DNA from 2 places in the Paenibacillus sp. MMO-58 genome. Region 2 is predicted to be linked to the other one. Evidence: riboswitches for the same ligand, from Rfam matches in the RefSeq annotation. Region 2 holds a riboswitch; the other holds the start of a gene.

Region 1 (8,755 bases), on a different contig from region 2:
GTCCCATGACAACTGGGATCAAGACGGAAGCTACAAAGTAACGATGAATTTGTGGTGGGGTACGAATGCCACGGAATACCGCTTATACGAGAATGGCGTACTTATCGATAGTCAATCGCTGAAGGATGTTACTCCTGCGGCGCAAAACGCCGTAACCGCCATTTCGGGCAAAACGTCCGGCACCTACGAATACCGCTGTGAGCTCGTGAATGCGGCAGGCGTTACCTCCAGCGATACGATTACCGTTACCGTCAAGAAATAATGGCTTAACAAACGATCGACAAGAAACCCCATGCTTTTATGGCATGGGGTTTTCGCTTTTTATGCGGACAACAACTTTCCCTTTAAACTCCCCTCCCCCGAAATACCGGAGAGCTTCGGCGGCATCCTGCAAGCCATACAGCCGGTCAATGACGGGAGCAACCCGGCCCGCTTCGGCAAGCGACTTCCATACCTGCTGATCGGCGTCATTCGGCTTATGAACCAGAATCGTCATGTTCTTCTTCTCAAACCTGCGGATCAGCGGTGCGGCGAGCAGCGTCTGGAGAAGACGAGGCATCAATCCGCCAATCATAACGTATGTGCCGCCTTTCTTAAGCGCGCGCTTCATATCAAAGACGGAACGGGTCCCCACTACATCCAGAATAAGATCGTATTCCCCTCCGGTTTCGGTAAAGTCCTCTTTCTTGTAATCCAGTACATGATCCGCTCCGAGGGATATCAGCATGTCCCGCTTGCCCGCACGGTCAACGGCGGTTACCTCCGCCTCATGCAGCTTGGCATACTGGATGGCAAACGTACCGACACCGCCTCCTGCCCCATTGATGAGCACTTTCTGGCCTTTCTGCAAATTTCCTTTATCGCGCATTCCCTGCAGGGCAAGCACGGCGGCTTGCGGAATCGCCGCCGCCTGCTCGAAGCTTAACCGCTTCGGCATTGGCGTCAAGGCATTCTCGTCCGCGCATGCATATTCGGCAAATCCGCCCCAGCTGCAGCCGGACAGATCGCCGAACACCTCATCCCCGGGCCGGAACCGCGTAACGGAGGCGCCAACGGCAATTATTTTCCCGGCAATATCCGCGCCAAGAATCGGGAACCGCGGCTTTCGGAATCCGCCAATGCGGGTTATGTACGGTTTGCCGCGGAGCAGGTCCCAATCCCATGAATTGACCGAAGCGGCATGAACCTCGATCAGCACTTCATGCTCCTTCGGCACGGGAATATCCACTTCTTTGAGCTCGAGAACCTCCGGTGAACCGTAAGCTTCATAGACCAGCGCTTTCATCTTGCGAACACTCATGTCCGTCCTCCTCCAAATAGGAGATATATTAGCTACAGCTTATCGATCGCTCCGCTAATCTGCTTGATTAGCAGCGGGCTATCCTTGTTGTAAGACCAATAGTTGACGATCAGATTCTTCTTGCGTATGACATTCGGGTACAAATCCTTCATCTCTATCGGGGCAGGCGTTCCGTCTAAACTCTCAATACGAATACGTTCCTTTTCCGAAGAAAATACATAGACAAGCACAAACTCGCGATGGGCCATATCTGCAGCAGGCAAAGTTAATTCAAAGGTTACGGGTTCTGTTCCGTTGATATTTACCGGTGTGGATGCCAGCTGTTTAACGTCATCAGACGTTAACTCACGAACTTCAAGGCCTTGCTCCTGGAAAGCTTTGCTCACGCCATCGGCCTTTAAGGCTCCCTTGCCTGCACAAGCAGACAGCATTAGGACAAACGTAACCAGCAAGATACCAGTTAATTTTCTCATTTCATTTACCTCTCTATATCCATCTAAAAAAGAAACCGTAATCGACTTTTACGTTATTCTTCTTCGCCCAGTCAGCGATATCAGCGAAGCCTTGCTCCTCTTTGTCCACATACCTGAAGCACAAACGGACAGGAACTATTCTCGCGCCATAAGGCTTGATTCCGATAATCGGGTGAACCGAGTCCCGTCTGATCATGATGACCTTAATCTGCTCCGGGGTGATTGTATTTCCATTAAGCAAAAGCGTATCCTCCTGCAGGCAGAAATCAATCGGCTTCTGTACCGCCCGGTACAGAGACCAGAGCAATACGGCAGCGCAGAAGCAGAACACCGCGATACCCAATACGTACAGGATCGTATCATCGTCTTTTTCCCGCAGCGTACTAACAAGAAAGAGTGAATACAGCACCGTCATCCCAAAAATGTTCTTCACGCCCGAAGGGTTTCTGACCGCATGCTTGAATGGTTGTTTGTCCAATTCATCCAACCTCCCCTGATCAAGTACGAGATTGTATATTACTATTCAATAAACGGTCAAATCATCCTGCCTATCAGCCATAAAATGAAAGATTCCGCTTGAACGGCTGCTTGACAGACGTCTGCTTCGAGTGTACTCTTTGACTAGGAATTCCACTAGGGGCGCCCGCAAGGGCTGAGATAAGGCTTAGCCTTGGTCCCTTTGAACCTGATCTGGGTTATGCCAGCGTAGGAAAGTGGTCTTGTGCGCGTCAGCCATATGCGATAGAAACGGGTGCTGTTGTCATTCGTCCGTTTCGGTTTGCACGGATTTCGACACCTCAAGCCGCTCCCGACGGGGCGGCTTTTTTTGTTGTCGGCGATCGTCCGGCCGCATCGAAAGCTGCCCCGTCAGGAGCGACCCGGGGTTGCGGGCTTTGCCCTTCCAGGGTGAGCTCTGCCTATTCGCCCGTGTCTAATTAACGAGCTGCTGAAGCTATGCCGCGTACATTCTCATTTTCCCTAAACAACGGCCTCCTAGCGGACATTCCGAACCTATCGAATGTTCTGAGGAGGTTTTTTTAATGCCGATTTTATCAAAGCCGCTGCCGGGCAGCCGCAAAACGTATGTGAGAGGATCCATGGAAGATATACGGGTTCCCATGCGCGAAATCGTATTATCCGATAGTCGGGGAAAAGACGGACAGCCGCAACAGAATGAGCCAGTGCGGGTGTATGACTCAAGCGGTCCGTACACGGACGAATCCTACGAGGCCGATGTACGCAAAGGACTCCCCATTCTGCGAGGCGGGTGGATTAACGAACGCAGCGACACGGAAGCATACGACGGCCGAATAGTTAGGCCGGAAGACAACGGATTTGCAGACGAGGAACGTGCGAAGGAGAAAGGCGCAGAGATATTCCCCGGCCTGAACCACCGGCCTCTTCAGGCAAAGTCGGGGCGAAACGTAACCCAGCTTCACTACGCGCGTAAAGGCATCGTCACTCCGGAAATGGAGTTTATTGCGATTCGCGAAGGTGTTGATCCGGAGCTGGTCCGTTCGGAGGTAGCCCGCGGGCGTGCGGTTATACCGGCAAACATCAACCATCCCGAACTCGAACCGATGATCATCGGGAGCCGCTTCCATGTAAAGATTAACGCCAACATCGGCAATTCGGCTGTTGCCTCCTCCATCGAAGAGGAAGTCGAGAAAATGACGTGGGCGACCCGCTGGGGAGCGGATACGATTATGGACTTGTCCACGGGCAAAAACATCCATACGACCCGCGAATGGATTATCCGCAACTCCCCCGTTCCCGTTGGCACCGTACCCATTTACCAGGCGCTTGAAAAAGTGAACGGAAAAGCGGAAGACCTGAGCTGGGAAGTGTTTCGCGATACGTTAATCGAACAGGCTGAACAAGGCGTCGATTATTTCACTATTCATGCCGGCGTGCTGCTGCGTTACATCCCGCTTACGGCCAAACGCCTTACAGGCATCGTTTCCCGGGGCGGCTCCATCATGGCTGCCTGGTGTCTTGCCCACCACAAGGAAAACTTCCTCTACACCCATTTCGAGGAAATTTGCGAGATTATGAAAACTTACGACGTAGCATTTTCGCTCGGGGATGGCCTTCGTCCAGGCTCCATCGCAGACGCTAACGACGAAGCTCAATTCGCGGAACTTAGAACGCTTGGAGAATTGACGGAAATCGCTTGGAAGCATGATGTTCAGGTTATGATCGAAGGTCCGGGCCACGTCCCCATGCATCTCATCAAAGAAAACGTTGACCTCCAAATGGAGATCTGCAAGGAAGCGCCGTTTTATACCCTGGGGCCGCTGACGACGGACATCGCGCCGGGCTACGACCATATCACATCGGCGATAGGAGCAGCGATGATCGGTTGGCTCGGAACGGCAATGTTATGCTATGTAACGCCTAAGGAGCATCTGGGCCTCCCAAATAAAGAAGACGTTAAAGACGGTGTCATCGCCTACAAAATAGCTGCGCATGCCGCCGACCTTGCCAAAGGACATCCTATGGCGAAGCTCCGGGATGATGCCCTCTCGAAGGCAAGGTTCGAATTCCGATGGCGAGACCAGTTCCATTTGTCCCTTGATCCTGAACGGGCAATCGCTTATCATGACGAGACACTGCCCGCCGAGGCGGCGAAAACGGCTCACTTTTGCTCGATGTGCGGACCAAAGTTCTGCAGCATGCGGATAACGCAGGACATTCGGGAATACGCGGAAACGCGAGGACTGAATAACGAAGAGGCTTTCGAGGCCGGAATGAAAGAACAGGCGGATTCGTTCAAAATGTCCGGAAGCAAGCTGTACGGCTGAAATGAAACGGGGCTGGGCTGTCCCATAAGTCATCTTCCTTCCCCTCTTATTTCACTGGAGTAAATCCAACGTATGAGGAGGAACAAAGGCAGAGGCTGTAACAAAGTCATTAAAAATGACAATGGCACAGCCTCGCTTGAATGTTTAATTAACCTTTTACCGAACCGGCCGCGATACCTTCCACGATCCTATCGCTGAGGAACAGAAACGTGATAAGGATAGGCAGGATGCTGATCATCAGCGTAGCGCCGATTGCGCCCCAATCGGTGGTGTATTGGCCGATAAAGTTCTGTACGCCAACGGTCAGCGTTTTGAATTTATCCGAGCTGATAAACGTGTTGACGAAAATAAATTCGTTCCAGTTGTAGATCATGTTAATGATGCCCGTTGTCGCCAGCACGGAGCTGGTCATCGGGAACACGATGCTGAAGAATACCTTATGGATGCTCGCTCCGTCAATGATAGCCGCTTCCTCCACTTCCTTCGGCAGAGCGACATAGAAGCCAAGCAGGATCATAATCGTGATCGGCATGTTGAATGCTACATAAGACAGGATGAGAGACAACGGATTGTCGATCAGATGAACCTTGTTGAACATGCTGAACAGCGGAATCAGCGTCGAGTGAACCGGAATCATCATCGCGACCATAAAGAGGCCAAGGACAAGCGAGCTGAGCTTCCATTTCATGCGGGTAATCGCAAACGTTACAAGACTGCCAAGCACAATCGTTGCGGCCGTTGCCGCAACCGTAATCCATACGCTGTTCAGGAAATACGTATCGATATTGCCGGCATTCCATACTTTGCTGTAGTTGCTCCAGTGCGGAGGCGACGGCAAAGCAAACGGCGATAGATTAAAAACTTCCTGGTTGTTTTTCAATGAGAAGAACAAAAGCCAGATGAGCGGGTAAACCTGGAACACCGCTACGGCGATGAGAACAATGTACAGTGCAGCGTAGCCGACCTTCATTCCTATTCTCGAACCGGATTTCGCTTCTCCGCCCAGTTTCATAGTTGTCGATGACATGAAGCGTACCTCCTGAAAAGAATTATCACCCAAATTGTCAATGTCATTGACTTATTGTGATGATTCTTACTTCGTAAGCATGATCTTAAAGAATTATCACCCAAACAGCCTTTACAAGGCTGTTTGTGATGATTCTTACCTCGTAAGCATTAGCTTAAAGAATTTATTTTACTTAGGAATACTGGATCGTGTCTTTGCTGGCTGTTGCCTTGCGGATGATCCATGTTGCTACCAGACAGATAATTAGCAGGAAGAAGCCCACCGCGCTGCCGTAACCGAAGTCGTAAGCTTTAAACGCTTTATGGTACATGTACGATGCCATCACTTCACTGGAGCCGTTCGGACCGCCGTCCGTCATGACATAGATCAGATCGAAGTACTTCAGGGAACCTACAACCGCCAGGACAACCGTTACTTTCACCACTTCCATAACAAGCGGGAATTTGATTCTCCAAGCGATTTGGAACGAATTCGCCCCATCGATCTTAGCCGCTTCTTCCAAGGAAGAAGGGATGTTCTTCAACGCCGCATAGTAGATCAGAATATAGAAGCCCGCGTACTGCCACAGAATCGGAATGAACAAAGCGAACAAAACAAGATCCGTCTCTGCAAGCCAAGCGGGAGGATTTGCAACGCCAAGGAATTCCAGCAAGCTATTCATAATGCCGTTAGTAGGATGATAGATTTTGAGCCATAGCTGAGCGATTGCCACCGAGGACAGCAGCATCGGGATTAAGTAAATTTTGCGGAACAGGTTTGCTCCTTTGATTTTTGCCGCAAGCACCATGGCTACGACGAGATAAACGATAAGACTCAACATGGAAAATACGGCTAGCAGAAGCGAATGTCCCGCACTGCTCCAGAAAGCATGATCCTTAACCAGCGTTGCGTAATTGTCGAGGCCCACCCACTTCATTGCGCCAATGCCATTCCATTCGTTCAATCCGTAGTAGCCCGTCAGAACGATTGGGATATAAACGACGGCCAGAATGAGCAGAAGGGATGGCAGAACGTATAAAGCGATGACTTTCTTGTTAGATAACACCTTATCCAATTTGGCCGACTCCTTTCTCTGTCAAAAATAAGGAGAGCCGCCTATCCGGTATTTCGAACCCGACCATCCGGATAGGCCTCCCTTTATTTTTGGATGTCTGAACTAGTTGCCTTTCGCGATGGCCGCATCTTGCTCGGATGCAAATTTCTCTGGTTTAACCGCTTTGCCGAACAGCGATTGGATCATGTTCAGATGAGTCTCAGCCGCATTAGCAGGCAATTGAACGTCCGCGAACAAGGTAATGCTGCTTGCTTTGTTCAGTTCGTTGAACAGATCGATGTACAGCTGTGGAAGCTGGATCGAGGAAGTATCGATCTTCGTAGCCGGGATAACGCCTGCGCCGGTTACGGATTGCTCGCCCCACTTCGTTACGAAGTATTGAACGAATGCTTTCGCTTCTTCTTTTACTTTGGAGTTTTCCCCAACGAATAAGCCTACGCCAGGACCGCCAACCCAGCTGTCGGCGTTGCCTTTGCCGCCCTCAACCGTCGGGAATTTAAAGAATCCGACGCTGTCGCGGAACGATTGAGGAATGTCTTCGTTGGTTGTGAAGTTCGGCAGCTCCCAAGTACCCATCAGGTACATCGCGGCATTGCCGTTCAGGAATTCGGATTTCGCTTCTTCGTTCGACAGGCCGTTAAAGCCTTTGACGAATGCGTTTGCGTCAACCAGGGATTGCACTTCGGAAGCGGCTTGCTGCAAGCCCGGATCCGTAAATTTCGCCGTGCCTTTAATGGCGTTGGCTACCGTTTCTTGACCTGCAATGCGGTCAGCCAGATACATGTACCACAGGGAACCTGTCCAGCGGTCTTTGTTGCCGAGCGCGATTGGAGCTACGCCGTTATCGGACAGCGTTTTCACAACTTGCTTAAATTGCTCATACGTTGTTGGGATTTCAAGATTGTATTTCTTGAAAATTTCTTTGTTGTAGTAGATCGGAGCGATGTTGAACTCCAGCGGAAGCGCATACGTTTTGCCGTCGATCGCGTAAGCTTCCGTTGTGCCTGCCACGAATTTGCCGTTCAGCTCGCCGCTGAGCAGATCGTCAACCGGCGTGAACAGCTTGCCGTCTACATACGGCTTCAGGAAGCCGGCCGCCCAAGTTACGCCCACATCAGGAAGCTGATTCGAAGCAGAAAGGACTTTTAATTTGTTTTTGTATTGCTCGTTATCCAGGACCTCTTGCTTGATCGTTACGTTAGGGTGTTCTTTTTGATAATCGTTGATGATTTGGTTAACGATTTTGTTCTGGCCCGCGGATACGCCTTCCGGCCACAGATGCATGAAATTGATCGTTACCTTCTTGTCGGAACCGCTTTCAGACGAGCCCCCGTTAGAAGCCGTGTTGCCGTTATTTGAGCTGCTGCCGCTGTTGTTGCCGCATGCTGCCGTTACGATGGCGAGACAGAGAATAAGTCCGAGTGTCATCCATTTCGAATTCTTGAACACGTTTACAACCCCTTTTTGACTGATGTGTTTGTGTTGCTAAACAAATTGTAACAGCGCTTTCACAGCAGCATAAGGTATCGCGAGTTGGGAAAAATACTACTTTTATTGGATCGTTTCCTCCGCGTGCGAGACGTTTTTTCGGTATTGCCCTGGACTTACACCTTCATGCGAACGGAACACTTTGACGAAATATTTGGCCGTCTGATACCCCGCTTTCTCGGCGATTTCATTGATGGATAAACGCGTATTGGTCAGTAATTCCTTGGCTCTTTGCACCCTGCGTCTTGTCAAATAATCGCTGAAGGTCAGCCCGATCTGCTCCTTGAAGAGGACGCTGAAATAGCTTGCGTTCATATGCAGATGATCGGCAATATCCCGCATCGTAACCGGCTCATGCAGATGCTCATCCAGATACTGAATCGCTTCCTTCACCGGCGCGCTGTATTGCGTCTCCTGTTCGGTTGTCTCCAGCAACTTCGTATCGACAAGACGTTCCATGCGTTCAATCCGGTTCAGCTCTTCCTCTTTGCGGAACGCAAGCTCCACGGCTTCCACCAGCTTCTTCTTGTCCAGCGGCTTGAGCAAATACTCGATAACGCCAAATTGCAAAGCCTTATGGGCATAGTCGAACTGCGGATGGCCGGAAAT
Region 2 (8,755 bases):
TTTAATAGTAGAAGATTTACCGTTTCGAGGTGATAGTCAATGATCGCTGTGATTATGGCAGGAGGTAAGGGAACGCGTTTTTGGCCAAGAAGCACGGTTGCCAAGCCGAAGCAGTTTCTGACATTAGCTTCAGAAGAGGCAACGATGCTGCAGCAAACCTACGCGCGGTTCCGTTCCTGTCTGCCCGAAGAAAAGGTGTATGTCGCCGTAAGCGAAAACTATTTGCCGATCGTCAAGGAACAGCTTCCCGAGCTGGGTGAAAACCGTATCATTATAGAACCCGAGCAGAGAGACACAGCGCCTTGTATCGCATTGACAGCTAGTTATTTCCTGAAGCAGGAGCTGGATGACGTGCTGGTAACGGCACCATCCGATCAATACATTCCGGATACGGAGGAATTAATGGATGCTCTTCGAGCGGCGGAACAGGCTGCCAAGATGGATGGCGTTGTCGTTACGCTTGGCATAGTCCCCACAAGAGCCGAAACGGGTTACGGTTATATTGAAACGATAGAAACGGAAGAGCATGCGGATAAGTTTGGGGAACGCATCAAAGAGGTTAAAGCTTTCATCGAGAAACCAACCAAGGAAAAAGCCGAGAAGCTAATTGAGCTTCCGAATATGTATTGGAACAGCGGTATTTTTATATGGAAGCCGTCCACGATCTCCATTTACATGATGAAGTATCAGCCGCGGATGTGGTCTATCTTTGATCAGAAGGATGACGAGTTCAGGCAGTCGTATGCCCGTTTGCAGAAGCTTTCTATCGATTATGCCCTGGTAGAAAAGCTGGAGCGTCTCTATACGATCCCTATTGAATTTATTTGGGATGATGTTGGGACCTGGACCTCGCTTGAGAGGATATTCCAAACGGATGGGGACGGAAATTTGCTGCTGGGGCAAATCTTCCCGTTTGCGACGCGCAACACGATTATTTATTCGGAACAGCAGCAGGTTGTTGCTATCGGCATCGAGGATTTGATTATTGTATCGACTGAAGAGGGCCTCCTTATTTGCCGCAAATCGGACGAACAAAATGTCAAGCATGCCATCGCCGCACTCACTGCCGATCAAGAAGGCCGGCAGGGATGAAAGCACTGATTACAGGGATAACCGGTTTTGTAGGCAGTCATCTTGCCGAGCATCTGCTCGGCGAGGGGATTGAAGTGACAGGAACCATGAGGAGTCACAGTTCGCTGCGCCATATTCGCCATCTGCTGCCGGATATGTGCCTGTATGAGTGCGAGCTGATGGATCCTCAGGCGGTTGAGCATATGATGGCGGACATTCGGCCGGACCTGATCTTTCATCTGGCGGCGCAAAGCTTTGTACCGATGTCATGGGAATCGCCTGCGGAGACCATGACGAACAATATTGTAGGGCAGGTTCATCTGCTGGAAGCGATAAGAAAGCTTGGTTTGGCCTCCAAAGTGCTAATTGCCTGCTCCAGCGAGGAATACGGGCATGTGGAAGAATTCGAGGTGCCGGTGAAGGAGACCAATCCGCTTCGCCCGATAAGTCCGTACGCTGTGAGCAAGATCGCCCAAGATTACCTGGGCTACCAATATTTCAAAACCTATGGACAGCACATTATCAGAACGCGGACCTTTAACCATCATGGTCCCCGCAGAGGAGAACAGTTCGTCAGTTCGAATTTCGCCAAGCAAATTGCGGAGATCGAGAAAGGATTAAAGCCGCCGGTTCTTTATGTGGGGAATCTGGAAGCCAAACGGGATTTCACGGATGTGCGCGATGTGGTTAGAGCTTACCGGATGGCGATGGATAATTGCGAGGCAGGAGAAATCTATAATATCGCATCCGGCCAGTGCCACGAGATACGCGAAGTGATTCGAATCCTGCTGAGCTATAGTACCGTCGATATTACGATAGAGGAAGACAAAACAAGACTTCGGCCATCCGATGTAAAGGTGCTTGTAGGGGATTATAGCAAGTTTTACGAGCAGACCGGATGGAAGCCGGAAATTCCGTTCGAGCAGACCATGAAGGATTTATTGAATTATTGGCGTAATGAGTTGGCTTAATAAAACGGCTCAATAAGGCCTGACCCGGTAGGGAGTACTATCTCGCTATACCGGGCAGGCCTTGCGTTGTTTTAAATCAGACATAGCTCTTTTAACCGGTTCTTGATCCGTTGGCCAATAACGGCAGGGGAAAAATCGTTATGAATCGTCCTCATGCCGCTTGCCGCAACGGATTCCCGCCAGCGCGCATCGGATACGAGACGCTGCATGTATTCCGCGGCATGACGGATGTTGGGCTCTGCCCAGATCTGATGACTCTTGTAAGGTCCCCAGTCCTGCCCGATATTAACGAGCTGGTAGGATACCGGACAGGAATTTGAAGCATTCATAAACTCCGTGTTGCCGGACCAGTTCGTCGCTATGACCGGTTTGCCTAAATACATCGCTTCAGCGAGACCAAGACCAAATCCCTCGGCACGGTGAAGGGAGACATAGCTGTCCGTGCACTGCAGCAGGGCGTTCACTTCGTGTCGGGACAGCACTCTATCAATTAGATGCATATTGCTCCGTTCGGCAATCAGCTTCTTCAGCTCGGCAAGCTCATTTGGGCGGAAGTCCGCATTATTTACCTTAAGGACAAGTCCGACACGCTGATCGTTTTTGTCAAAGGCCAGCTTAAAGGCTTCAATCACAGCTTGGGGATTTTTGCGCAAGGTTGAGCTCTGAACGTCGTACATCATTAGAAACAGAAACCGGTTCTCCGGCAGCCCAAAGGAAGAGCGGTTAATATTCGGCGCGACTTGTACTTGGATACAGTGCGGAATAGTAATAACGGGAACGGATGCCCGTTTGGAGACGGACTCGGCTACAAATTTGCTGCACACCCATACCTCGTTGACATGGCTGAAGCCTTCCACATGCTCTTCCGGAAACTCCGGCAGCTCCCAATGCCAATACCCGATGTTGTAACGGCTGTTGAACAATTCGTTTCCGAAATGCTCGCGGGCAGGACGCATAAAGTCGGCATTCATATGAAAAATATTGGTGTTGTACCGGGCTCTATCCAGCAGCTTATGCGACCAGCTGTAATCCGACATTCTCGAAGCTACGGCAAGCGGGAAATTAAGAAGGCCAAACGGAATGGCCGCCGTATCAATCGCTTTAGCCGCTAGCCGCGAGGATTCCCCGATCCCCATCTCGGCATGAACAAAACCGATAATATTTACGCCCGGTTCCCGGGTTGAAGCGTCGGATTGAAGCGTTGCCTGCTCCGCGGCAGGCCGCCGCCCGGCGCTGCGCTTGTTGGAGAGCCGGCGTTGTTTTCGCTTTGCTTGCCGCTTAGCGGTTCGTCTGCCGTATGATCGGGTACGGCCTCCTGATTTGCGTCTTCTAGACTTCGATGCGGTTGGCCGTTTAGACTTCTTGCCTCTCTTGTGTCGTCTTTTCACCCCGGTTCAATCCTCTCGATATTAGCGGATATGCACTCGACTACATACTATTCAAGCCGGTCACACGGCTATAAGGACAACAACCTACCAAGCGTAAAAATCGGCTTATGTCTAACCTTGAATAGATGACTTATTTAAAAACGAAGCTGGCTTTTTCGGGCAGAAAGGGTATAATGAGGTTTATTGACGTAAGTGAATAGCACCGGGGAGCTGGTTGAGGCTAGCTGAGAGGGAATTCCGAAGAAAATTCCGACCCTTATACCTGATCTGGATAATGCCAGCGTAGGAATTTGTTATTTAGGTGTGCCCACTATGATTAGGAAGCGGGCGGACCTGTAATAATGCTGACGAAATGTATGGCTCTCCGGAAATCGGAGGGCTTTTTTTATTTTCAGAAGGTAGTCCGGCCATAATAGCAAACGTCATAGTCAAGAAGAGAGAGGGAGAGACAGAAAGATGAGATCAGGTGCAAAAAGAAGCTTCGCGATTGTCGCAGCCATGCTGGCGGTAGTTATTCTGCTGGCCGCATGCGGCTCGAACAACAACAAGAATACGGGGAACGAGTCAGCCGGTAATGGATCGGACAAGCCGTTGACCAAAGTAAAGGTCGTTCTGGATTGGACGCCTAACACGAATCATACCGGATTGTACGTGGCACGGGATAAAGGTTATTTCAAGGAGCAAGGCCTTGACGTCGAGATTATCCAACCAGGCCAGGACGGCGCGGATAAAATGGTAGCTTCCGGCGGAGCGGAGTTTGGAGTCGGTTACCAGGAGTCGCTCACCATGGCGCGTATTGCCGGTGTGCCGCTTGTATCCGTTGCTGCCGTGATTCAGCATAATACTTCGGGCTTTGCTTCGCCGGCATCCAAAGGAATCGACTCTCCGAAAAAGTTTGAAGGCAAAACCTACGGCGGCTGGGGAGCGCCGGTAGAAGAAGCGGTAATCGGCTCTCTGATGCAGGAAGAGAACGCGGATGTAACCAAAGTGAAAATGCTTAGCATCGGCGATACGGATTTCTTCACGGCGGTGAAGCGAGATATTGATTTTGCCTGGATCTACTATGCCTGGACCGGTGTAGAGGCTGAACTGCGCGGCGAGAAGCTGAATATGGTTTATTTGACCGATTACAGCGACAAGCTGGATTATTACACGCCGCTTCTTGAAACTAGCGAGAAAATGATCGCCGAGAAACCGGAGATTGTTAAAGCTTTTGTTGCAGGCGCCGCTAAGGGCTACCAATTCGCGATTGACCATCCGGAGGATGCGGCGGAAGTGCTGATCAAGGCAGAACCGGATCTGAATGCGGACCTAGTACGCGCAAGCCAGAAGTGGCTTAGCCCGAAATATACGGATGACGCTTCGCAATGGGGCGTGCAGAAGAAGGAAGTATGGGTTAATTATTCGCAATGGATGTTCGAGCACAAGCTGCTGGAGAAGGAGCTGGATGCGGATAAAGCATTCACGAACGACTTCCTGCCGAAAGCTTAGGACACAACAATAGGGTAAGAGGAGCTGACGATGATGGCCAACGCGCTAGTAAGTATTCAAATTCTTCCAACAACACCAAACGGGGAAAGCGTTATTCCGTACGTGGACCGGGCAATCGAGATCATAAAGGCATCCGGCGTCCCATACCGGGTAGCGCCTCTGGAGACAACGATGGAGGGCGAACTCCCGCAGTTATTCGAAATCGTGCAATCCATGAATGAAGCTATGACCGAGATGGGCTGTCCTTCCGTTATCTCGCAGGTGAAAGTCTATTTCAATCCGGCTAACGGGGCTTCCATGGGCCGGCTCTTGGAGAAGTATCCGGATGGGCAATAAAGGCTGGTATCATGCGGTCTGGCCTTCTCTGCTGCTAGTCATCCTTATCCTTGCCGCCTGGCAGCTGTCGGTTGATAGCGGCGTTGTGCCCGAGTGGCAGCTGCCTTCGCCGACTTCTATCGTAAAAGAAATGGTTGACGTCTGGCCGCGCCTAATGGACAATGCTTGGGCCACGGTGGAGCTGGCGCTCATCGGATTTGGGGGAGGCGCAGCAGCCGGGATCATTCTTGCCGCAATCCTGCATCTTATTCCTTTTGTCCGGAGGGCGGTCTATCCGCTGCTTGTCGTCACCCAGAACGTGCCTGTCATCGCGATTGGCCCGATTCTTACGATTTGGCTCGGTTACGGCGTTCTGCCCAAGCTTATTCTAGTCTGGATCGTATGTTTCTTCCCGGTATCCGTTGCCATGCTGAACGGCTTTAAGGACACCGATCCGACCCTTCGCAATTACATGCGGATGATTGGAGCCGGGGATTGGCAGCTGTTTACGCAGCTCGAATTGCCCAATGCCGTTACGCACTTATTCTCGGGCCTCAAAATCGCCGCATCGTATGCCGTTCTAAGCGCCGTCGTCGCGGAATGGCTCGGAGCTGATAAAGGATTAGGCCATTATATGATTCTGTCATCCAAAGGTTATGAGCCGGCAAGGGTATTTGCATCCGTCTTTCTGATCGTGGCGCTGAGCCTTGCTTTATTTGGTCTCGTAGCTCTTATCGAAAGGTTTGTCATCCGGTGGCGTCCGGCGAAAGGAGGGGGAAGAGCATGACAGCTCCTGCACTTGAATTAAAAGGGATCCGCAAAAGCTTTGATGCCGGCCGGAAAAACGTTCTGAACGGCTTGTCGGTCACCGTTGCCGAGAACGAATTCGTCTCCATTATCGGTCCCTCCGGAAGCGGGAAAACAACGTTGTTCCAGCTGATTGGCGGATTGGAACAACCAACGGGCGGTGAAGTCTGGATTGACGGCAAGCAAGTAACCGGCAGCCGGGGGCATATTTCGTATATGCCTCAGCAGGCCTCCCTGATGCCTTGGCGTTCGGTGTCGGCTAATATCGAGCTAGCGCTTGAGATTGCAGGCACGGAGCGGAAGGAAGCGGGTCGTCAGGCGCGTGAATGGCTGGATCGCATCGGTCTCGCGGAGTACGCGGATTCCTATCCTCATGTGTTATCCGGCGGGATGCAGCAGCGCGTATCCTTCCTGCGGGCGCTGCTATCCCCCCATACCTTAATGCTGCTTGACGAGCCGTTTGGCGCGCTAGATGCGTTAACGAGACAGCAGATGCAGCAGTGGCTGATGTCGATCTGGGAGCAGAACAAACGATCGGTTCTCCTTGTTACGCATAGCATCGAGGAGGCTTTGCTGCTGTCTGAACGGATCATTGTATTGTCATCTGCGCCGGCGGTTATTTTGGAAGAAATAAAAGTTCCCTTCGCAAGACCCCGTTCTCCGCATTTATGGAGGGAACCGTTGTTTAACGAACTTAAGCAACAGATTCATGAGCTGCTTCATTAAGCGGAAGGAGTCTGATCGTCATGGAGTCGAAAAAGGCAATTGACGCGCATATTCATATTGATTCTTATGAGGAAACGGATCGGCAAGCTTTGCTGGAGCAGGCGTTTGAAGCGGGAATTGAAGCGGTTGTAGCCGTATCGATGCATTTGGATTCCTGCAAGACAAACGCATCGCTCGCCGAGTTGTTCCCGGGCCGGGTGTTTCCCGCATACGGTTATCATCCCGAACAGCCGGTTCCTACGGCATGGGAACAAGATGAGCTGTTTGCATGGATTAAAGCGAAGCATACGGCCGGCGAAGCGTTCGCCATTGGTGAGGTTGGCTTGCCTTATTATTCCCGGACCTCTGCTGCCGAGGAAGGGAGACTTTTCGACGAGGCGCCTTATCTCGATTTGCTTGACCGGTTTGCCGCGTTTGCCGCGGAACTGGGACGTCCTATTATTCTGCATGCGGTATATGAGGATGGGGCGAAGGCTTGCGATATCATGGAACGTCATAAGCTGAAGAAGGTCCATTTCCATTGGTTTAAGGGAGATGAAGCGACGATTAACCGAATGATCTCGCTCGGCTATATGATTTCGGTGACGCCGGACGTAGCCTACGAACAGGAGATCAGGACGCTGGTCGAGCGGTATCCCTTGGAGCAAATCATGGTGGAAACGGACGGACCGTGGCCTTTTGAAGGGCCTTACGAGGGCCGTATGACCGTGCCGCCAATGGTTCATGATGTTTGCGCGCATATCGCCGCGATCAAGCAGCTTCCGGAGCAGGAAGTGCGGGAGCGGCTGCTTTCGAATACGCGAGAATTTTATAGTTTGTAAGCAGAGAAGCTCCGTTAGCCCCGAAGATGGGCGTAACGGGGTTTTTTTGTTGCCGCAGCGGCAGTCACCGTTACAAACCGGATCAGAACTCCATACACTGAGAGGAGCTTGTATAAGTTTTTGACTGGAAAGGAGGAGGTAAATGGCGAATCTCACAAGATCTCAATTTATTGCAGCGCTTGTCCCGACGGTTCTGCAGGTCAGACGCGAAGGATCAACGATTTTTCCTTCCTTGCGGCTTGCGCAGTGTATGCTCGAGACAGGCGGAGTCATTCATCCTTGGTACAACCTCGGAGGTATTAAGGTCGGATCGGGCACTCCCAATGCTTATTGGCATGGCGAAGCGGTGGTGAAAGGAACTTGGGAAGCGGTTGACGGAACATTGATCAGCATGAACTCTTCGTTCCGCGCTTATAACAGCGTGTATCATTTCATGAAGGATCAGGATCTGCTGTTTGCGACCCCTCGCTACGTTCGAGTCCGTGCAGCCGTAACGCCGGAGCAGCAGGCTTCCATGCTGTATGTAAGCGGTTATGCGACCGATCCTGCTTATCCCGGTAAGCTGGTTGCGCTTATTAACCAATATTCCTTGAAGCAGTACGATACGGCTTTCGCCTCCGCGCCTTCGACAACGATGTTCCGATCCGCGCAGACGGTTCCCATTCTGGCAGACGGACTAGTTGCCGCGATCGGGTTCTTAGACGGAGGAACAACCTGGGTTGCAGCCCGGCTGCTTGGAGAATCGCTTGGGGCAGCCATTGGCTGGACTGGGGGAAAGGTAACGGTTAACGGTCAGCCGCTTGATTCCCGGCTCGATATTTCCACCGGCTACGTAACGGTAAGAGACCTCGCGGCGTCCTTAAACCGCAAGGTCGTTTGGGAGCAGGCAACCCAGACGGTAACTTTGAAAGCGGCAGATCTCCCTTAAGAGACTGCCGTTTTTCCTGCTATTAGGGCCGGATCGTGACCCGGGTTCCAACCGGCACAAGAGCGGACAAAGCAAGCACATCCTCGTTGTACATCCGGATGCAGCCATGCGAGACCATTCTTCCGATCGAGGAAGGGTCATTCGTGCCGTGAATGCCGTAATGAGGTTTGGACAATCCCATCCATAACACGCCAAACGGCCCGCCCGGATTTTCCTGTTTATTGATTATCTTGTATT

What was found. Region 2 has a riboswitch for thiamine pyrophosphate ahead of WFJ73_RS07140 (ABC transporter substrate-binding protein). Riboswitches for the same ligand answer to the same signal wherever they lie in the genome.
Region 1: another riboswitch for thiamine pyrophosphate. It lies ahead of thiC (phosphomethylpyrimidine synthase ThiC); the one in region 2 lies ahead of WFJ73_RS07140 (ABC transporter substrate-binding protein).

The regions. Positions count from the first base shown of each region.
Region 1 covers NZ_JBBCVY010000010.1:233,271-242,025, reverse strand. Annotated here, with positions in the region: gene WFJ73_RS25980 (OmpL47-type beta-barrel domain-containing protein) at 1-262, shown strand, start outside; gene WFJ73_RS25975 (NAD(P)-dependent alcohol dehydrogenase) at 299-1,300, opposite strand; gene WFJ73_RS25970 (hypothetical protein) at 1,333-1,773, opposite strand; gene WFJ73_RS25965 (hypothetical protein) at 1,787-2,251, opposite strand; TPP riboswitch at 2,399-2,502, shown strand; gene thiC (phosphomethylpyrimidine synthase ThiC) at 2,814-4,577, shown strand; gene WFJ73_RS25955 (carbohydrate ABC transporter permease) at 4,726-5,604, opposite strand; gene WFJ73_RS25950 (carbohydrate ABC transporter permease) at 5,777-6,658, opposite strand; gene WFJ73_RS25945 (extracellular solute-binding protein) at 6,761-8,086, opposite strand; gene WFJ73_RS25940 (response regulator transcription factor) at 8,210-8,755, opposite strand, start outside.
Region 2 covers NZ_JBBCVY010000002.1:253,820-262,574, reverse strand. Annotated here, with positions in the region: gene WFJ73_RS07155 (mannose-1-phosphate guanylyltransferase) at 40-1,092, shown strand; gene WFJ73_RS07150 (GDP-mannose 4,6-dehydratase) at 1,089-2,042, shown strand; gene WFJ73_RS07145 (glycosyltransferase) at 2,114-3,430, opposite strand; TPP riboswitch at 3,624-3,737, shown strand; gene WFJ73_RS07140 (ABC transporter substrate-binding protein) at 3,887-4,921, shown strand; gene WFJ73_RS07135 (thiamine-binding protein) at 4,955-5,257, shown strand; gene WFJ73_RS07130 (ABC transporter permease) at 5,247-6,023, shown strand; gene WFJ73_RS07125 (ABC transporter ATP-binding protein) at 6,020-6,769, shown strand; gene WFJ73_RS07120 (TatD family hydrolase) at 6,790-7,590, shown strand; gene WFJ73_RS07115 (glucosaminidase domain-containing protein) at 7,733-8,518, shown strand; gene WFJ73_RS07110 (L,D-transpeptidase) at 8,541-8,755, opposite strand, start outside.